3 regions of the Shewanella sp. AC91-MNA-CIBAN-0169 genome follow, and region 1 is predicted to be linked to each of the others. Evidence: predicted binding sites of a transcription regulator. Region 1 holds the regulator's gene; each other region holds the start of a gene.

Region 1 (7,367 bases):
TCATTTTGAAGTAGTGCCAATTGGTCTTGAAGCACTTTACCTTGTTCTGCAATGTTACGAACATCAACGCTAATCGCAACCAAATCATTACTGCCTTTAAGCTGGGCTAATAATGTGCCAATGAGTGGTAAAGGCAAATTATCAACACAATAATATCCTAGGTCTTCTAATACTCTCAGGGCAACGGATTTCCCTGAGCCTGAACGTCCCGATACTATAACTAGTTTCATGCAGTAATAACCTGATAAAGTTCTGTTGCGTCGTGAGTTTTACGAAGCTGTTTCAATATTTGCTTATCGCTTAACTTTTGGGCCATGCTCGATAACGTGCCTAAATGTTGTTGGCACTGGTCTGCAGGTACTAACAAAGCAAATAAAAGATCCACGGGTTGCTTATCGATTGCATCAAAGGCAATGGCTTCTTCACATTTAATAAATATCGCGATAGGGTGATCGATGGTCGTTAATCTACCATGAGGTATCGCAATGCCATTTCCTATACCTGTGCTACCCATTTTCTCTCTCGCTAACAGGCTTTCAAAAACCTCTTGCGAAGACAGGGTTGGGTACTGGGCAGCGACTAAATTGCTGATGAGTTCCAGTACTTTTTTCTTACTGCCCGGTGTGGCACAGGTAGTGCATTCCGGCTGCAGAATGGTACAAAGTTCCATCGTTAGTGTTTTGTATTCTTCTCTTTGTGTTTAATTACCTGACGGTCGAGTTTATCGATCAGGGCGTCTATTGCAGCATACATATCAGTACTTTCTGACATTGCAAAAATTTCTGCGCCATTAATGTTGATTTTGGCTTCTGCTTTTTGTTGTAATTTTTCTACATTGAGCACAACGTGTACATTATGGATCTGATCGAAGTGTCGTTCAAGCTTTGAAAATTTACTGTGGATGTATTCACGTAAAGATTCTGTTATTTCGACATGACGTCCAGTCAGACTTATTTGCATAAAAAATCCTCCATTGCCTAGTAGGTTATAAACTCTTACGTTGGTTTGAGGGCGGGATCATCATTGCTTCACGGTATTTTGCTATCGTACGACGAGCAACGTTTATGCCCTGTTCTGCCAGAAGCTGAGCCATTTTACTGTCACTCAGTGGTTTTTTCTGGTTTTCTGCGGCAACCAGCTTTTTGATAAAAGCACGAATGGCCGTTGATGAGCATTCCCCGCCATCGTCAGTACTGACATGGCTAGAGAAGAAGTATTTTAGTTCAAATAAGCCTCGAGGGGTGTGCATATATTTTTGTGTGGTGACTCGTGAAATGGTCGATTCATGCATTTCTACAGCTTCAGCGATATCATTGAGCACCATAGGCTTCATGGCTTCTTCGCCATATTCAAAAAAGCCTTGCTGAAATTGCACAATGCAATTTGCCACTTTAAGTAAAGTATCATTACGGCTTTCAATACTTTTAATAAACCATTTAGCCTCTTGCAGATGGCCTCGAATAAATTGACTATCCGACGGGTTTTTACTGCCTCTAGCCATGGCTGCATATTGCTGATTAACACCAATTTTAGGCATGTTGTCTGGGTTTAACTCTACTACCCAACGGCCATTTTTCTTTAATACTGTGACATCGGGAATCACGTATTCATCATCCATGGGGGTAATTAATAAGCCCGGACGAGGATTGAGTGTCTGGATTAGAGTGATTGCGTCACGTAACTCATTTTCTTTTAGTTTTGTTTTACGCATCAATAATCTGAAATCACGGCCAGCAATTAACTCTAAATAGCCTTTAATTAACAAACGGGCATTATCGATATGGGGTGTGTCGTTAGAGTATTGCGCTAATTGAATAAATAGGCATTCGCTTAAATCACGTGCTGCAACACCCACAGGATCAAAGTGTTGAACGCGTTTTAATACCGCCTCAACCTCATCTAGTTCCACATTTTCATCACCCATGGCTTCGAGAATATCTTCGGTACTTTGGGTTAAATAACCGCGTTCATCAATGGCATCAATAATGGCGGTGGCAATGGCGAGATCGGTGTCTGAAAATGGAGTGAGATTTTTTTGCCATTCTAAGTGTTCGTACAGACCTTCGGTGGTTTCACCTTGAAAGGGCATGTCGTCATCGCGCATGCTTGCACTGCCTGAACCTGACATAGGTGAGGCTGTGTATACTTCATCCCATGTGGTATCCATGGCTAAATCATCCATGGTTTCTTTGGTCATGGATTCTGCTATGTCGACGGTGGAAGTGTCTTTTTCGACATTAACAATACTGTTGTCACTAAAGTCTGTATCCGCTTGGTCGCGGTTTTCTTTTAAGGAGTCTTTTGCTTCAGAAAACTCATCTTCTATTTCAAGCAATGGATTTGAATCTAATGCTTGTTGGATTTCCTGCTGTAGCTCCAATGACGATAATTGCAGTAAGCGAATGGCTTGCTGCAATTGTGGGGTCATGGTTAAGTGTTGACCCATTTTAAGTTGGAGTGACGCTTTCATTTACCGCTTATCCCTAGATGATTTTCCATAAAAATGACAATCTCGAACTGTAATAGATTGCCATAAACATCAATGACATTTAACGTTGTTTAGGTATCGTTCAATGAAATGAGTTAGCTAGACTAAAAGGCCAGTAAAGTAACTATAGCTTGAATTGTTCACCTAAGTACACAGCTCGAACTTGTTGATTACTTAATATCTCATCTGGTGTGCCTTCGGCAATTAAATTACCCTGGCTAACGATATAGGCTCGCTCACAAACGTCTAGCGTTTCACGTACGTTATGGTCGGTAATTAATACCCCTAAACCGCGGTTTTTAAGTTGTTGGATGATTTTTTTAATGTCGATGACCGAAATAGGATCAACACCAGCAAAGGGCTCATCAAGCAAAATAAATTTTGGATTAGCAGCTAAAGCGCGCGCAATTTCAACACGACGACGTTCACCACCCGATAACGACATGCCTTGGCTGTCGCGTATGTGAGTAATGTGGAACTCTTCGAGTAAGTGCTCAAGTTGCTCAATACGTTGGTCTGTGCTGAGCTCTTTGCGAGTTTGCAGTACGGCCATTATGTTGTCGTAAACGGTGAGCTTGCGGAAAATACTGGCTTCTTGTGGTAAGTAACCTATACCTTTGCGGGCGCGCAAATGCATTGGATCGGCAGTAAGGTCGTCATCGTCAATCAATATTCGGCCTTTATCGCTTTTTACTAAGCCGACAACCATATAAAAGGTGGTGGTTTTACCTGCACCATTGGGGCCTAAAAGACCGACAATTTGGCCGGTTTTAACCGTTAAGCTCACATCTTTAACAACTTGACGAGCTTTATAGCTTTTAGCTAGATTTTCAGCGGTTAAGGTAATTTGGGTCATGGTTTGATCTGCTTGTTAACAGGAATTTCAGGGAGTTTTTGCTTTGGCGCTGACTCGTCTTGGAAATTCTCTGGTTGAATGATGGTGATTACCCGATCTTGTCCTGTACCAGTACTTTCGGCAATCAGCTCTTGAGCACTGATGTTGTACTTGATTTTATTACCGGTAACCTGGCTACCAGATTGATCCAATTTGGCGTTGCCAGTCAATGTGAGTGTAGTAGTGGCAAGGTCATAGCTAATTTCGTTAGCACTTGCGGTACCAATTTTACCGTCATCTAATTCTTGTGAAAATGTAGCTGGGGTGCCAGTAGCAATTAATCTCTTGCTGGTGGTGTTTTCAGGGGTAAACGCCCGTAACTGATCTGCATTGATATTAATCGTGCCTTGGACAATCGTTACCGGACCATTAAAAACAATTTGATTATTCTTAATGTCGGCAGACTGACTGACTGAAGCGATTTTCAATTCTTGTTTCAGATCCCCTTGTTTCGCTATGGCAGGCAAACTCAATATACAAAGTATGCTACTTAATAACATAACATTGGCGCGAGTGTGGAGACGATTAATGTGGCTCATATGTTCCTTCTACCTGGCTTAGTAGCGATAATTTTTGCGAATTCAAGTCAGCATGTAGGCCTAAACCTTGAATAATAAACCCTTTACCTTTGATGTACACCATCTCTTGCGAGGATCCTATCATAGTGGTTAAATCCACCGAAATAGCTTGGGTACTCAGTGACTGCAGGGGTTCTTCTATATCAATGGCATCAATAATAACATTATTTTCTAATGTGACTTTGCTGGTATTTTTATTCAATTGCCCACGGTCTGCACTTAATTGCCATTGTGCTTTACCGTTTTCAGGGTAAATGAGGTAAATCGGTTTGGTAAAGTGAGTGATGTCACTTGAGGCGTAATGCTCCATGTGTTCGGCGCTGACTCGACTTTCGACGAAACCTAGTTGATTGAATTCTGTAGTGCGTAGGTTATCTGCAACAAAATCTGGGCGCTCAATACCGCGTATTTGTACCGCGTCCATTTCACTGCGTTTTACTTGTGCTTGCCAGTACAATATAAAAGCAAGCCCAAAAAAAGCAATAATACCTAGCGTGACTCTACTCATATACTCATACCATGAGCACTGGCAAATTTATCTTGGCTTAATAGTAATAAATCGGTGAGTTCACGCAGTGCGCCGTGGCCACCATTGAGGGTGGTTGTCATATGGCACTGTTGTTTGACAAACGGATGACCATCACCGACACAAACGGCTAGTCCTACGGCTTTCATTACAGGTAGGTCTACCATGTCATCGCCAATGTAAGCCACTTCATCAGCAGTCACATTATAGAGCGACAATAATTGCTCAAAAGGCTCAAATTTATTATCAATACCTTGATAAATATGTGTTACACCTAATGCCGTCATGCGGTTTTCAACAATCTTGGATTTACGTCCTGTTATCACGGCAACATGGATACCACTGGTAAGCAAAGAACGCACACCATAACCGTCACGAGTATGGAACGCTTTGAGTTCTTCACCTGCATTACTGAGGTAAATACGTCCATCTGAAAATACTCCATCGACATCACAGATTAACAGTTTGATTTTTTGAGCTCGTTGCCAAATATCATTGCTGACAGGGCCGTAAAATCCTTGGTGAAACGAGGTTGATTCTGACATGATTAAATGACTCCAGCTTTAACCATATCGAGCATGTTTAATGCTCCGATCGGTTGATGTTTTTCATTAACGACAATCAGTCCGTTGATGCTCTTTTCATCCATGATTTGCAGTGCTTGTGCGGCTAAAATCCCCGCAGGGCAGGTAACACAATTTTCGGTCATAACCTGGGCAATAGGAGTGATTCGAAGATTCACGTCTGCATCGATAACCCGGCGTAAATCACCATCGGTAAAAATGCCCACAAGTTTATTGGCATGGTCGACTACTGCCGTCATGCCAAGGCCCTTTTTAGATATTTCATAAAGTGCCTCAGTAATACAAATATCATCATTGACGATCGGTAAATCATCGTCTTTATGCATGACATCGTCGACTTTTAGAAGTAATTTTCTTCCAAGAGAGCCACCAGGGTGTGATAAGGCAAAGTCATCACGAGTAAAACCTTTTGCTTGTAATAAAGCAATGGCTAATGCATCGCCCATAGCAAGTGTTGCAGTGGTGCTGGAAGTGGGTGCTAATCCTAATGGACATGCTTCTTCTTGCACTTGAATGCATAAATGGATTTTGGATAAACGCGCCATATTGGAGTCTGGTTTACCGGTCACCGCAATCACTGGTACACCCATACGCTGGATAACAGGCATTAATGTCAGTATTTCGCTTGATTCACCAGAGTTGGAAATGGCGAGTACAATGTCATTTTTGGCTAATGCGCCCAAATCACCATGACTGGCTTCACCAGGGTGAACAAAAAATGCCGGTGTGCCGGTGCTGGCAAAGGTCGCGGATATTTTGTTACCAATATGACCGGATTTGCCCATCCCCATGACAATTACTTTACCTTTACACTGCATGATCAATTGACATGCTTGGTCAAACTCAACCGAGTCTACATATTGATATAAATTATCTAAGGCAGCTTTTTCTATATCAATGACTTTACGACCCCATTGACGAAATTGAGTGTGATTTACCATGCGACTCTCTCTGTTAGCTTAATACTTTACTTTCATGCTCCAATCTAATGCGACTGAAAGACAACAATTTGGTACGCAATAAAGGTGATTAATAATAGTGCGCCATGCCAGCGAGTAAGTTGTTGCTTAGCGCCACTGGATAATACTAAAACGGCTAATGCTGCACTGGTGCCTAATACCATATAGAAGTCTCTTCCACTGGCTGAAGCATCTATTTCACCAGGGGAGATCAATCCTGGTAGTGCCAGTACCGCAAGAATGTTAAACAAGTTAGACCCAACAATGTTACCAATGACAAGGTCGTGTTCTTTTTTTAATACACCAGCAATACAGGCCGCTAATTCTGGTAGGCTGGTTCCTACTGCGATAATGGTTAAGCCAATCACAAGATCTGACAACCCATAAAACTTTGCAATACCTACAGCGCCATCGACCATCCAACTTGCTGATAGCGGGAGCAATATAATACCGACGACCAGCCAAATGATAGCATGAAAGGTTGGCACATTTTTAGGGATCTCAGATTCAAGTTTATCATCTAAGCTGTCTGGGGTTTTGTCATGAGTAGCTTGCCAAATGAAATATCCCATCAACAACAAAAGTAATGCAATAAGCATGATACCTTCTGTTTGTGTCAACACATTATCATGCAAGGTGTAACCGGCAAATACCGTAGCAGCAAGCATGATAGGTATTTCGCGTTTTAAGGTCTTCGAATCTAAGCTAATGGCACCTAGTAAGGCTGTTAATCCTAAAATTAAGGTAATGTTAGCAATGTTTGAGCCCAATACGTTACCAATGGCGGTATCACGCATGCCATCCATTGATGCGGTGGCCGCAACAAACATTTCAGGTGCAGAGCTACCCATAGCAACAATGGTGAGTCCAATTAACATCGGAGGTAAGCCTAAGTTGCGGGCAAATGCCGCCGCCCCATAGACAAATCTATCCGCACTCCAAACTAAAACAGCAAGGCCAACAACTAACATTAGGATATTAACTAGCATGTGATTCCGATAGTAGTATTTAATTAACGACTATTTTCGCTGGATTTTTATCAAATTGAAAGCATTGCACAGTAATTGCTCTGGTAATGAAGAGTGTTGATATGGATATAGTTGTCGCTTAATCGACAATTACAGTACAATTTACTCTTCAACTTAAAGCAAGGAAGGCTGTTATCTCCTCAACGCCAATGTCTGATATGAGCAAATCAATTAATAAACCTTTGGTCGAAGTTAACCATTTAGCGTTTAGCCATGGTTCACACGTGATTTATGAAGATATTTCTTTATCGATTCCCAAAGGTAAAGTAACCGCTATCATGGGGCCCAGCGGTATCGGTAAAACCACCC
Region 2 (7,367 bases), on a different contig from region 1:
TGATCAACTGCTGAGATAACTTTAGAGTTCATCTCGTAAATACGTTGACCTTGAATAAGGTTGACCAACTCTTCTGTTACATTCACGTTAGACGTTTCTAGTGCTCCTTGGCGAATAGAACCTAAGCCGTCTTGCGACGCTGTACCTTGAATAGGTGTGCCACTTGCACCCGTTTCGGTATACAAGTTTTGCCCTAATGGGTCTAATCCTGACGGATTAATAAAGTCGGTCATGGTTAACTGGCCAATAACCTGGCTTTCGGCAGTACCTGGAATTTGCACCGACACTTCACCTTCTGCTGACACGGTAATACTTGTGGCATCATCTGGAATAGTAATGGCGGGTTGCACCACATAACCTGAACCTGGGGTCACAATTTGGCCGGTATCATCCAGGCTAAATTGACCATTACGGGTGTAAGCTGCGGTGCCGTCTGGCATTTGCACTTCAAAGAAGCCTGAGCCTTCAATCATTAAATCTAATGAGTTGTCGGTGGTGAGCATGCTGCCCTGGGTAAACATTTTTTGGGTGGCGACCACTTTAGTACCGGCACCAATGTTTAAACCATTGGGTAACTTGGTGTTGTCTGCACTGACGCCACCGGCTTGATTAACGGTTTGATACAGCAAATCTTCAAACACAGCGCGACTTTTTTTGAATCCAACCGTACTGGCGTTAGCCACGTTGTTAGAAATGACCGCGATGTTTGTTTGCTGGGCATCAACACCTGTTTTACTTATCCATAACGCTGGAATCATAATAATTACTCCTAACTAATTCTCATCAAGGAAGTGGACGCCCGATCAATTTCTTCAGCGTTCTTCATCATTTTGACTTGCATTTCGTATTGACGTTGAATATCAATCATAGCGACCATTTCATGCACGGAATTGACATTACTGCCTTCAACTGCGCCACTTTCAACTTCAACCCCGGGGTCATTTGGCGCATTACCACCGGCTGTAAGGCGAAACAAACCATCTTCACCGCGCATTAGGTTTTCGTTACCCGGATTAACTAATTTAATCCTCGCGACCTCTTCTATCACTTCAGCGGTTGCCCCTTGTGGACGGACTGAAATAATACCGTTGGCCGAAATTTCTATTTTCTCAACCGGGATGGGTAACACAATAGGACCCGAAGCTCCCATTACAGGGCGGTTACTGCTATTTAACAACAAACCTGTACTGTCAATTTTTAAACTGCCCGCACGGGTGTATCCTTCAGAACCATCTGCCGCTTGCACTGCAAGCCAGCCATCACCCTTAACCGCAATATCAAGGTCACGACCCGTGGTTTTAATAGGACCACCGTTAAAATTACTGCCTGGGCTTTCCATCATCGAAAATACCCGTGAAGGCAAGCCTTCACCAAATGCCTGCATTGAACGGGCTTGGACCATGTCAGCTTTAAATCCATCAGTATTGGCGTTAGCAAGATTGTTCGCACTCACTGCTAGGGCATTCATCCCCTGCTTTGCGCCACTCATGGCAATATAAAGAAATTTGTCCATTTTTTGCTCCGTCAAACTTTCTGCAAAATGAATATATGTAGAGTTAAAGCAAACATCGTGCCAATGGAGTTTATTGCAGGAGAGTTATATTCAACACACTGAATGTAAAGGAGTAGAGGTAGTGAAAGGGAATTATTTAGAGTCAAAAAAACAGGAGTTTTATGGTGGTAGTGGCGGTATATTACTTAAATGGCAAGGTGTTGCCGACAACGGCAACACCTTGCTTATCGATTACGGTGAGTAATGAATAATTATCGGATCTGCAATACCGTTTGGTTTAGAGTGTTGTTCACTTCTAGGGTACGCGAGTTCGCCTGGAAGTTACGCTGAGCGGTAATCAAATCAACCAATTCTGTGGTCAAATCAACGTTTGATTGTTCAAGCGCAGAAGACTGAATGCTACCAAAGGTACCGCTATTAGCTTCACCCGCTAACGCTTCACCTGAATCTAAACTGGCTTTCCATGAGGTGTTACCCACCTGAGTTAAGCCTTGCTCGTTAGCAAAACGTACTAACGCAACACGCGCTAACGGCACGGTTGAGCCATTACTGTAACTGGCCGTAATTAACCCATCAGAGCCAATGCCTACATTGGTTAAACGGCCAACGGTAATACCGTCTTGGCTTAATGATGTCACTTCAAATGGCGAAGCGTATTGAGTTGGGTTATCAAATCTAACTTCAAGGGTTTGGGTTCCGTCGGCACCAGGGTCTAAAACACCTGCACCAGCAGTTCCAAGAGCTTCTGTTGTAATCGTAACAGGGTCGCTTCCAGTGTAAGCACCAACAGAGTTAAACTTAATCACAGCACCATTCCAGGCAGTACCATCTACTGGGTTTGTTGCACTTGCAGTAGCGGTACTATCGGAAGCACCATCACCAGTGGTATCAGTACTATAAGTTCCAGCAGTGGTGACATCAACGGGTTCTCCGTCAACAGCATAAAATGCCACCCAGTTACTTTCACCGGTATATGACCCCCCTGTAGGTTTAACAAAATAAGTGGTCATAATGTGCGACTCACCTAATGAGTCATAAATGGTTACCGACGTAGCATTATTGTAGGTGTCAGAATTATCGGGATCAAAATTAGCAGGGTCGAGAGTTTCGTCACCTACGTTTAGATTCATTTGCATTTCAACAAGGCTGGTTTTAACAGGGCTACCTGCAGTATCAGGGATTTGGATTGGTTGAGTAGTCGTTAAGCTAACCGAGGTTGAATTACCATCGTCATCTACAGGAAAGCCTTGTAAAAAATTACCTGCAGCATCGACCATGTAGTTGTCTGAGTCGACTTTAAATGCACCGGCGCGAGTGTATGACAAATCTTGTGTACCGACTCCAGATGAGGTAACAAAAAATCCACCGCCGCTGATTGCCATATCCAATGAGTTACTGGTAAAGGCTAAACTGCCTTGGTGAAATTGTTGTGCAACTTGAGTAGTGGTTACACCACCGCCCACTGCAGTTTTACTGTTAGAGAAAATTGAGTTTGCATACACATCGGCAAATTCAGCACGCGACTCTTTAAAACCGACAGTATTAACGTTGGCAATGTTGTTTGCCGTTGTGTTCAAGTCTTTTTGCGCGGCAGAGATACCACTCAATGCAATGTTAAATGACATAATTCACCTCAAAGGTTTTATTCATAATCAACAAGTTTATTTAGTAAACTACAGATGATGTTAAGTTTCAGATACGGCGAGTACGTCAGATAACTTAATACCGCCGACACCGCGCAAATTCAATATTGCTCCAGTTGCTACAGTGCCTAATGACACACTGGTAACATGAGCATAAGTAGATACCGCTAAGTCTTGGGCTTCGCCATCGACTTTTCCGTTCGCCTTAATAGAGTACATTCCCTCTTTTACTGGCGAGCCATTTTTATCCAGTCCATCCCAAGACACATCCACGTTCCCGCCGGCGCTGCCATCAACACTAAAGGTTTTAATGAGCTGTCCGGATGCATCTTGCACACTCACGGTAATCGTGTCGATGGCAGATGGCGTACTAATCACCCCATTCATAGTCGGACTCTCAGCTGAAATAGCACCTGTGTCAGAAGGGATCAACACCTTACGACCAACAAGACCCGATGCTTGCAATGCCTGGCTTGAGCTCATCACCGTATTGAGGTTTAAAATCTCATCGTTAAGATTTGAAATACCATCAACGGTAGAGAATGATGCCATTTGAGCAATCATTTGGTCATTGTCTACTGGTTCAAAAGGGTCTTGCATTGATAACTGTTGACTGAGCAAAGCAAAGAAATCCTCCTGCTTTAACAGCTGATCATTTGCTTCAGGAACACTGCTCTCTGCAGGTAAGCGGATAGAATCAAGAAACGAATTACCCGTTGTTGTCGTAGTAGTGCTCTGTACTGAACTCTTGGTTACTGCGCTAGTATTTGACACACTGCTAGAGGTCTGTGGTAAAGACTGACTGTAAGAATTAATTAGGCTCATAGCTGCCTCCTTGAAAAATCAAAACTATTTACCCATTCTGAGCGTTTGTTGCAGCATTGATTTTGTGGCATCTGCTACCTGAACATTCATTTGGTAAGAACGCGATGCAGAAATCATATCCGCCATTTCTTCCATCACATTGACATTAGGTTTATAGATAAAACCATCACCATCCGCCATGGGATGGTCTGGCGAGTATTCTTTTAATAATGGCTTATTACTTTCGACAATGCCTTTAACTGTTACGCCAGGCGAACTGTTTTGCTGGCTATTGGCTTTTAGCATTTCGGCTTCAAAAACAGGATGACGCGCGCGATAGGTTTTATCGACACTGCTAGACACAGAATCAGCATTGGCAATATTACTGGCGGTGGTATTAAGCCTGACAGATTGTGCAGACATCCCGGAGCCAGAAACATTAAATATATTGAATAAACTCATAATTAATCACCTCGCAATGCTTTACGCATGCCACTAAATTTTCCCTCAAGAAAGCCTAATGACATTTGATATTCGAGCGCATTTTGCATAAATGCTGCTTGCTCTTTCTGCGTATCGACAGTATTACCATCGCCAGTATCAGCTTGATTTGGCATACGATATTGAACATGCTGTTGACTTAACGCCGTTAAATCAAAATGTTTCTCTGTGGTTTGGCTCATACTCAAGCCTGTCTGATGCGAGCTTGCCGCTTGCATAGCAGAAGCAAAATTGACATCTTGAGCTTTATAATGAGGAGTATTGGCATTGGCGATATTACTTGAAATCACTTCTGCTCTTTGAGCTCGAATGCCCAAAGAGTATTGGTGAACACCTAATGCATTATCGAAATTAATCGCCATAAAATTGCCTCCATCAGCTAACTGGTAGAAATAAAGCAAAGGTTATGCCAACAATTTAATTTATGAGGGAATAAAAGATAAAAACAAACATGCCGACGAATGCCGGCATGATAAATAGATTAAGCTATTATATTATCTAGGTTTTCTTTTGATAATAAATTCCAGGATTACAGCGAACCATATTAAATTCTTCGGTTAATCCCGCAAGAGATTCTGACGCACCCAAAAATAAAATACCTTTAGGATTAAGTGCGGCAGCAAATTGCCGCAAAATTTTAGCCTTTGCCTCAGGAGCAAAGTAAATCAACACATTGCGGCAAAAAATAATATCGTATTTACCTAATAGGCTATAACTTTCAAGTAGATTATGGGCTCTAAAGTTAACTAATCGCTTCACATTATCTTTAACTTTCATGTTACCCGAAGGTAAAGCATCAAAAAACTGACGTTTACGTTCTTCAGACAAACCACGAGCAAGTGCTAAACCATCATATTCAGCATTTTTACAACGATCTAGCATAGAAGGTGATAAATCTGTTGCCTGAATTGTCGCGCCTCCTGGTAAAGCACCAGGTTTACGTTGTTGATATTCCAACACCGTCATGGCCAACGAATAAGGTTCTTGACCTGAAGAGCACGCAGCCGACCAAATTTTTAATGGTCTGCCAAGCTTACTGTATTCAGGCAATAGAGTATTGTGCAGTAATTCAAATGGATAACGGTCTCGAAACCATAACGTTTCATTGGTGGTCATCGCATCTATCACTTCAGCGCGCAGTTGTCGTTCTATCGGTTTCATCGACTTTTTAACTACCTCAGACAAAGAAGGCAAATTATGCTTCCCCATCAAAGGCGCTAAACGACTGCGGACTAAATATTGTTTGTTCTCACCTAACACAATACCGCTATGCTGTTCTAAAAACAGCCTAAATTGATTGTACTCTGCTTCAGCAAGTGATTTATCTGTCACATTATCTTCCTAATAGGTAAGCCTATGAACTCAACCTCCAATATTTTGCAATATTTTGCAATAATAAAAGGTTTATAAACTTAAATGTTTGTTAACCGCTGCGGCTAACTCATCGGGGTTAAACTTAGCAATAAAGTCGTTAGCCCCTACTTTTTGTACCATCGCTTGGTTAAATACACCACTTAATGATGTGTGCAATACTACTTTGATATTCTTTAATTTTGGATCATTACGAATTTCAGCCGTTAAGGTATAACCATCCATTTCAGGCATTTCAATATCAGAAATGATTAACGGAATTTCAACTGAAACATCATCCATTTCTGCGGCAATACTTTTCAGTTTTTCCAGCGCCTCTCTACCATCTTTAGCGGTATCGATTTGCAGATTTAATGACTCTAACGAACGAATAATTTGTTTACGTGCTACAGCAGAATCATCAATAACCATAATATGATAATGCTGTTCTCTATCAATAGTTAATGCTTCATTGAGCTCTTTACTGATAGAAGTCTTAACCGGTGAAATTTCATCAAGAATTTTTTCAACGTCTAGAATCTCAACCAACTCACCTTCAATCTCTGTCACAGCAGTTAAATAAGAAGAGCGGCCAGAACCTTGCGGTGGAGGCATAATGGCTTCCCAATTCATGTTGATAATACGTTCAACTGAACTGACTAAAAAGCCTTGAATACTTCGGTTATATTCAGAAATGATAATAAAGCAATTTTCTGTTGATGTCAGTGGGCGTCCACCCGTTGCGGCACTTAAATCGATAACGGAAATGGTTGAGCCACGAATATGAGCAACACCTTTAACAAAACGGTTTAATTTAGGCAACGTAGTCAGTGGTGGGCATTGCAAAACCTCTTTCACTTTAAACACGTTAATGCCAAACCGTTGACGGCCGCTAAGCCTAAACAATAGCAGCTCGAGTCTGTTTTGCCCGACAAGTTGGGTACGTTTATTTACTGAATCTAAAATGCTCGACATAACAAGGCCTTGTAGTTAACTGTCACCCAAAAGGATAAAAATTGTTCTTTGAAATTATAGTAAACCTTGGTTTAGCATAATACGGTTAGTACATATTTTACTGATGGTCACTCAATTTGAGTGTAAACCATCACCAATGTAACAAATACATCTCAATTTAATGAATCAAAAAGTGGGCATGCAACTTGCTTTAATTTTGTATAAATTAGCTCGCACTGTGAACTGACACTTTTTTGACGAAGGGATAATGTTATTCTTATGTCCCCTAGCCCATTTATTTTAGCTTATTGTGTATGCAGAGATTACTCGCATATTTTTCGTTTTTCAAAGTATAGGTGCATTCTGGCAAAACAAGCTAGTATCTTCATTATGAAAGTATTTTTTTTATGTTTTTTGTGTTCAATAACATTTTCTTTGCCTGCATTTGCTAGCGAAGAAATTATCACACCTTCACTATCGACCATTTATGCGTTAGCTAAAGAGGCGGTAGCCAAAAAAATTGATGCTGACTCAAAAGCTAAAGTGCAAATAACCCCACAAAACCTTGAGGGCAGAATCAGTCCACCAGCCTGTTACCCACC
Region 3 (7,367 bases), on a different contig from region 1:
TATACCACTAGGGGTGATGAGCTTGTCTCAAGTTGCTGCGAGTGAAAGTTGCGGTTATTTGACGGCTGAACCCCTAATACAGTTTCCCAAGTCGAGTTTGTTAAGTTATTTCCCCTTATCGAATGGTGAAACTTTGCTGGTGGCTAACTTGCACAGTATTAACTTTGAGTATGATCTAGACAGTTATGCTGCGCAGTTACAGCAGCTACTACCAGCGTTAAGTGCTCATAAAGGACCGATAATTTTCGGCGGGGATTTAAATACTTGGCGTCAAGCCAGATTATCAATGTTAGCCTTGATGACAAAGAAATTAGGGCTAAAAGCGGTGATCCCCGCGGATGACAAACGCACAACCGTGATGGGTTATCCAATTGATCACCTTTATTATCGAGGACTAACTTTAGAGTCATCTCGGGTCATTATGACTAAAAGCTCAGACCATTATCCTTTGTTAGCGCAATTTAGATTAGGCGAAAGTTAACGCTCATAGTTTATGACGGCTATTAACTGATTAAAGTTGTGTTAAAGGTCATAAAGACCGCATGGGCTCGCTCAAGATTAATTGATTAGTGCGGCTGACAGGTACATCAATGTTAAAATCGATTCACAGTCGTTTTTCAATTCGAGTAAAATAACCTTTAACGATTTAATGTGTGTTTTGTGCAAGTTAAAACGATAAGAGCATAATACATTATGATCTTATCGTTAATTAACCCGCTGATTAAACGACTATATCAGTAGCTTGATATGTCTCTCAATATTGATTTTTTTATCTGCCACAGCTTCAATTAATTATTTCTTATTAAACATCGCTTGGCCGGTTTTATCTTTTTCAGACCAGAAATTAAGATTGAACTGGGCATCAGGGCTTAATTCAATACGATGCCAGTACTCTGGTGGACTAGTGGCAAATTGGCCTGCTTTGATCACCACTTTTACTTCTGGTTCAGTTGCTTCGCTGTCTGCAAAACCAAAATACGTGACCACACCTTCCATTACACATAACTGGCCGAATACACCTTCGGCGGTATTGTGGTGAGTCAGTAGCGCATCAGGCACATTTTTAGTGGTGAAAAATGGCGTAGAGCGTTGAATTGTCCAGTTTGCTGGGATACGTTGATGAGACATAATGTTCTCCTAAATAACCTGAACTCGGGATAATAAACGCCTTTCAAACAGTCCTTTGCCCTGCTAACTGCGTTGAATCGACTTACAATAGGCTAGCTATTGACGCGTCAATTCGCCTTGTTCGCATAACCAATGACAAGCTTGAAAGTGAGGAGGGTTAACATGCTGATTTTAAATAGCATAAGTTCATCCCTTATCCCAAATTCAGGTTAAGTTGATTGATGAGTAGGCTTTATGAGTAAAGCCTACTCGATAAAATACTAAAGACTTGCTGGTAAGGCTCTGAGTAGCGGGAAGGTATTGTTCATGTGGCCTTCTGTTACCACAAAACCGATTATCTGTTTTTGTTCATTGTACGCTTTTACTGAGCAACCCAGAGCATCAATATCAACCTGCCACGATGCAACGTCAATTACGGTATTTCCGCCTAATTGAATGGGCATTTGCGGTGTTTTAACTTTGACTAACATAGCCGGTAGTTTCAAATCTGTCGGTTGGCCTAATAAGGTTTTCGCTAACGCATTGGCGCTTAACATAATGGGCTGCAAGTAGGACATCACCTTACCATTGATTTCGGCGCAATCTCCTAAGGCATAAACATTGTTCGCTGAGGTTTGCAGTTGCAGATTAACCACTAAGCCATTATTGACTTTGAATCCTGACTTTCGTGCTAAGCCAACATTAGCCTTTAATCCCGCAGCTGAAATAACACAATCGACAATATGGGTATTACCACAACTGAGTGTGGCACAAATACCTGATTCAATTTTGTTTAGCGAACTAATGGTACGGCCAAACTCAAATACAACACCGTTATCGACCATCTTCTTTTGTAAAACACTGGCGACTAAATCTGGCAGCATGGTTGCCATCACGCCGTGACTTGGATCAACCACTACTACGTTTTTACCGCTGCGATTAAGATCCATGGCTATTTCAGTGCCGATAATACCCGCTCCAATAACCAAAACACGTTGTGCATTTTGTAGTTGCAGCTGCGCATTATTAAACTCACTAAGACTGTTTAAGGTGACCACACTGTCTGTTGCGTTACCAAGCATTGATGGCACAAAGGTTTTTGCTCCTGTTGCTAGCACCAGTTTTGTATAAGGGTAAGCAACACCTTCAACAAACACCGCTTGCTGTTCACTATCAATGCAATCAACCTTGGTAAAAGCATGCAGAGTAATATTATTCTCGGAGGCAAACTCTTGTGCAGTAAGGCGGATTAAGTCCGTACTGTTTTGCTTGTTACTAAATACATGGCTCAAGTCCGGTTTATTATAATCGTGGCCTTCATCAAGGGTGAACACGGTTATCGGTAAATGCTTATCTGTGCGTCTAATGGTTTTGATTAGTTGATATGAGCCAAAGCCGCTACCGATGATAATGATGGGGGCGCTCATGATGCTTTCCTCTCAGCGATAGGGACAAAAACATCTTTGCCAAGGCCGCAATCTGGGCAAAGGAAAAAGTCTGGCACTTCGCTCCACGGTGTACCTGGTGTTACATCTTGATTAGGCTCACCCAATACTGGCTCATATACCCAATTACACACAGTGCAGAGCATATTTTGTGAATCACTCATTGCCGTCGCTGTTGTACATGTCGGTTTGGTTGCTTGAGTTGCTTGAGTTGCTTGAGTTGGCTTAGTGGTTACAGTGGCTTGAGCGCTCTTAGCTAGCGATGCCGGTGAAATGGATTTTACATTACTTAAATCATGCCATGCCCAGCTTTTAGCTATCTGGCGACCGTGCTCACGGCATTCGCGCATCGCTTTACCATCTGGTCGCCATTTTGCTTTTAAGCCGACAATGGTTTCAAATCCGGCATCTGTAAGACGGGTGTGAATACGGTCAACGGCGCCGCCGTTCCAGCCATAACTTCCAAATGCACCTGCTTTTTTATCTTTAAAGCGCAGGCCTGTGATCTCTTCTAGCATTCCCGCGACTTTCGGCATCATGACATTGTTCATGGTTGATGAGCCTACCAAAATACCTTTGGAGCGGAACACGTTAGCTAATATGTCATTTTTATCATGACGGGCCACGTTAAACACTTTAACCGACACAACAGGGTCAACGTCGTGGATGCCTTGAGCAATGGCATCGGCCATCATGCGGGTGTTATTAGACATCGAATCATAAAAAATGGTGATTCTGTCTTCCTGATAGTTATCTGCCCATTGCAGATATTGATGAATAATCTGTGCTGGGTTGTCGCGCCACACTACGCCATGGGCGGTAGCAATCATGTCTACAGGCAGGTTAAAGCTTAGCACCTCGTTAATTTTGGCGGTAACCAGCGAGCTAAACGGGGTTAAAATATTGGAATAATAGCGTAAACATTGATCCATCAATTCAATTTGGTCTACTTCGTCATTAAACAAATGCTCATCGCAGTAATGCTGACCGAACGCATCATTGCTAAACAACACAGCATCTTCTGTTAAATAGGTCATCATGCTGTCAGGCCAATGCAACATCGGAGTTTCAATAAACACCAGCTGCTTACCGTTACCAATGTCTAAGGTATCGCCGGTTTTAACGATATTAAAATTCCACTCTGTATGGTGATGTAAGCCAGTAATAGAGTCGATAGCATTTTCGGTACAGTAAATCGGGGTATTAGGAATTTTAGCCATTAAAGCCGCTAAGGCACCTGAGTGATCTTCTTCCGCATGGTTAATGACGATGTAATCAATCTTATCGAGATCAATTTCCATCTCAAGGTTTTGGATAAATTGCAGGCTGAAACGATGGTCAACAGTATCGATTAAGACATTTTTCTGTTCACGAATAAGGTAACTATTATAACTGGTGCCTTTGGTGGTTTTATATTCAGTACCATGGAAGTCCAATATTTCCCAGTCACGTTGTCCGACCCAATCGATGTTATTTTTAATGTGAATTGTCATATGTACACCTGTAATAAATTAGAAGTTAAAGTTGATAGAGATATTTCAAAAGTTAACTTCGTTATTGCAGAGTGCATGCCAACTGTTTATCTTATTGATTATATGAAAGTAATATTTTTTTAGTGAATTTTATTGATGTCATAAAGACATGCTCTTTATTGTTTATATGACATATAAGTGTCATATTGACTTCTTATTGTGTTATAAAACGATATTATTGATGAAATGCCAATCACAGGCTTTATCGCTATTTATCAGCTAATACAAACTGGGATAAATGCTTGCTTCAGCTGCATTTTGTAATGTTATTGTTATTACATTAAGCTAAGGCTATTCACTAGAATACGATAACCACGAAATTTACTGAGCTGTTTATGTCGTAAAATTTGTATTAATTCAATCCCTTTGGATGTCAGATATAAAAAGGATGTTAGATGATAGATTTTAATAATAAAGGTTTTTTCAAACTGAAGCAGAATTCTGATTTTGCAGACAAAGCCCGCGATTTACTTATCGATGATGAACGAGTCATTGATTCATATAAATCCATGCGTGATGGTGTCATTTTTACCAGTAAAAGAATTATCGCTGTTAATGTTCAAGGCATTACAGGAAGTAAAAAAGATTTTACATCTTTGCCTTACAAAAATATTGTCGCTTACTCAATTGAAACATCGGGGACATTCGATCTCGATTCCGAACTAGAAATATACTTTTCAGCGATAGGCAAAGTTAGGTTTGAGTTTACTGGTAAGGCCTCAATGCTGGAGATATCAAAAATAATCTCAGGTTATTTATTATAGGTCTGCAAATGCCGCTATTGTCAATAATTGCTTAATAAATTGATAATTTCAACAAACGAACCATTAAGGTTTAATCTGTTGTAAAATATGATTTTAGTCTAGAATTTAATGCTGAAACTGAGGAGTGTTAAGTGGGTCGTTTCGTCAGTTATCTGGCGTCGAGAAAGACTAAAACGTGGGGTGTAAAATTGTAAATATGGCTAATGTTCAAATCAGAGTGTTGCTGATGAGTGATTGGGAAATCTATAGAAGGTTACGTTTATTAGCATTACAAGACTCGCCAGATTCGTTTGGCTCGACTTATGAACGAGAAGCTGAATTTACCGACGAAGAGTGGATTTCTCGTCTTAATGCAAGCAATCGAGCAAAGCATGCATTGCCACTGATCGCTGAACTTGATGGCGTCGCCGTAGGCTTAGCATGGGGGACAGATCCATAGTTCTAGTCCTATGGATACTGATGCTGCACATGTGTATCAAATGTGGATGTCACCACGCGCGCGCGGATATGGACTTAGTAAGTTATTACTGAATAGCATTATTGATTGGGCCAAAAAATCTAATCGAAAAGTCGTTTGCTTAGAGGTTACTATTGTTAACGAGGCCGCTGTTAATCTCTATAAATCAATTGGTTTTGTTGCTGCTGGTGAAACACAGACTCTACGAGAGGGTAGTGCATTACTGACTCAAACCATGATACTGGAGTTATGTGGTTAATAAATGAGTCATGTTCTCAATAAAATCGACGTTTTCAGCAAAATAGTTTTCAGTAAAATCGTTTTCAATAAAATCTAGGTGACACGACTCACTTTTAGGGTATTGTCGCAACGGTTTAATTAACCACGTTTCGCTCATTAACTGAGTGGCTTTTACAATGGAGTGTAAAAATGAATGAATCTCAAGCAGATAATATTATCCAATCTTATGAAACGGATAGCATTACCGCTTTACGTTTAGATTTAGATAAACTGAGACCCAAACCATATACTTGGTTAATCCAATGGCTGATGTGTTTGGCGACTATTGGCGCTATTTTATATATTGCAAAAGTAGACCTATTAGTAGAACAAAATTTTGTGTGGTTGCTACTGTTATTTGTCGCGATTGGCTTTAGCCATCGAGATGATTATTTAGCTCATAAACGTATCGATTTGGTGATTAAACTACTCGATAAAAATGCATTTCATAAACGGTCATAGTTCAAAAGGAAGCCTTGGCACATGGATATTATGATTGATGATTTACAGGGCTCTGGCGTGGTTGAGTTACTGCAAGCACATTTGGCTGACATGTATGCAACATCGCCACCGGGTAGTGTTCATGCATTAGATATTGAAGCCTTAAAACATCCATCAATTACTTTTTGGTGTGCCAAACAAGGTGACATAGTACTTGGGTGCGTAGCGATAAAACAGTTAACGCCAACCCACGGCGAAATTAAGTCTATGCGAACGGCTGCAATGGCGAGAAACCAAGGAGTAGCATCGGCATTGTTATCGCACATATTGGGCGTAGCTAAGTCTTGTGGTTATCAGCGGTTGAGTTTGGAAACTGGATCGATGGATTTTTTTGCGCCAGCAAGGCGTTTGTATGAACGACATCAATTTGATTACAGCGGCCCATTTGCGGACTATGAACTAGATCCTAATAGCTTGTTTATGACAAGATTAATTGAGTAAATTGATTTGTGATAAAGGTAAAACCTAGCAAAGCGCTAATTTATGAAATGTGTAAGCGACTATTACTCTTCTTCATTATTTTTGGCATTGCCATCGTAATATTAATGACCCCCAGAAGGTGAGTGTGTAGCATTTTTTAGCCATAGCTTGTGCACAGGAAAAGATAAGTGGGTTATTGTAAAGTGGATTTTTTTGTTTGATTCATTGTTACTGGCATACACAGCTTTGCCTGTGTTGCATTACTTAGCGCTAAGATTTTTAATTAAGCATAAAAACTGACCTCTAAATGGGTTTTGAAAAGCTTAATGATTTACAACCTTTCTATCATTGATCTAAACAAGCCAAACTCAGTTATAGCATTGGCATAACTGAGTTTGGCTTGTTTTATATTAGTGCTGCAGTTTCCAGACAAAGCGTTATTAGTACTATGCCTAGCAGGCTTGTTCACTCTCAACAATTTTTTGAATATCGTGCGGGTGTACTTTAACGCAAATGCCATTGGCCTTAAATGCGATAGTTGGGTTAGCAAGGCGCTCTTTATCACCTTTTGGCGAACTTTGTTTAACTTTAATATCACTGTTTTCGTCACTACCTGCAATAGTATTACCTGCAATAGTATTACCCGCAATAACATCAGCCAGTAGTGGCACTTTTTCAATAAGCTCTGCGACGAGTTCATCACAGGTTTGTGCCTGTGATGGGAACACTAATTCGATATGCTCCCAACCTTCAACCGGATAGACTTTGTCAGATGGAAAGGGCAGTTCAACACATTGAATTTTCATCGCACCGATAACTAATGGTTCGGCTAATTTAATGATTAAAATCGGCCGACCGTTGA

What was found. The regulator sigma-54, encoded in region 1, starts transcription at its own class of promoters, with help from an activator protein. The targets are predictions, from matches to a motif close to GTTGGCACGNNNNTNGNNT.
Region 2: the regulator sigma-54 is predicted to act here: its motif matches at 4,857-4,875, upstream of flgB (flagellar basal body rod protein FlgB).
Region 3: the regulator sigma-54 is predicted to act here: its motif matches at 4,110-4,128, upstream of norV (anaerobic nitric oxide reductase flavorubredoxin).

The regions. Positions count from the first base shown of each region.
Region 1 covers NZ_JBEOPM010000026.1:53,603-60,969, reverse strand. Annotated here, with positions in the region: gene rapZ (RNase adapter RapZ) at 1-230, opposite strand, end outside; gene ptsN (PTS IIA-like nitrogen regulatory protein PtsN) at 227-670, opposite strand; gene hpf (ribosome hibernation promoting factor) at 673-960, opposite strand; gene AAEY98_RS18445 (RNA polymerase factor sigma-54) at 986-2,470, opposite strand; gene lptB (LPS export ABC transporter ATP-binding protein) at 2,613-3,344, opposite strand; gene lptA (lipopolysaccharide transport periplasmic protein LptA) at 3,341-3,922, opposite strand; gene lptC (LPS export ABC transporter periplasmic protein LptC) at 3,909-4,469, opposite strand; gene kdsC (3-deoxy-manno-octulosonate-8-phosphatase KdsC) at 4,466-5,032, opposite strand; gene AAEY98_RS18420 (KpsF/GutQ family sugar-phosphate isomerase) at 5,035-6,012, opposite strand; gene AAEY98_RS18415 (calcium/sodium antiporter) at 6,057-7,019, opposite strand; gene AAEY98_RS18410 (ATP-binding cassette domain-containing protein) at 7,208-7,367, shown strand, end outside.
Region 2 covers NZ_JBEOPM010000002.1:146,347-153,713, reverse strand. Annotated here, with positions in the region: gene flgG (flagellar basal-body rod protein FlgG) at 1-758, opposite strand, end outside; gene flgF (flagellar basal-body rod protein FlgF) at 770-1,513, opposite strand; gene AAEY98_RS03120 (hypothetical protein) at 1,635-1,757, shown strand; gene flgE (flagellar hook protein FlgE) at 1,765-3,138, opposite strand; gene flgD (flagellar hook assembly protein FlgD) at 3,199-3,981, opposite strand; gene flgC (flagellar basal body rod protein FlgC) at 4,006-4,422, opposite strand; gene flgB (flagellar basal body rod protein FlgB) at 4,425-4,823, opposite strand; gene AAEY98_RS03095 (CheR family methyltransferase) at 4,960-5,793, opposite strand; gene AAEY98_RS03090 (chemotaxis protein CheV) at 5,866-6,786, opposite strand; gene flgA (flagellar basal body P-ring formation chaperone FlgA) at 7,156-7,367, shown strand, end outside.
Region 3 covers NZ_JBEOPM010000007.1:153,930-161,296, reverse strand. Annotated here, with positions in the region: gene AAEY98_RS08780 (endonuclease/exonuclease/phosphatase family protein) at 1-481, shown strand, start outside; gene AAEY98_RS08775 (TehB family protein) at 793-1,128, opposite strand; gene norW (NADH:flavorubredoxin reductase NorW) at 1,389-2,534, opposite strand; gene norV (anaerobic nitric oxide reductase flavorubredoxin) at 2,531-4,045, opposite strand; gene AAEY98_RS08760 (PH domain-containing protein) at 4,480-4,848, shown strand; gene AAEY98_RS08755 (hypothetical protein) at 5,075-5,287, shown strand; gene AAEY98_RS08750 (GNAT family N-acetyltransferase) at 5,298-5,564, shown strand; gene AAEY98_RS08745 (hypothetical protein) at 5,735-6,046, shown strand; gene AAEY98_RS08740 (GNAT family N-acetyltransferase) at 6,068-6,526, shown strand; gene AAEY98_RS08735 (VOC family protein) at 6,958-7,367, opposite strand, start outside.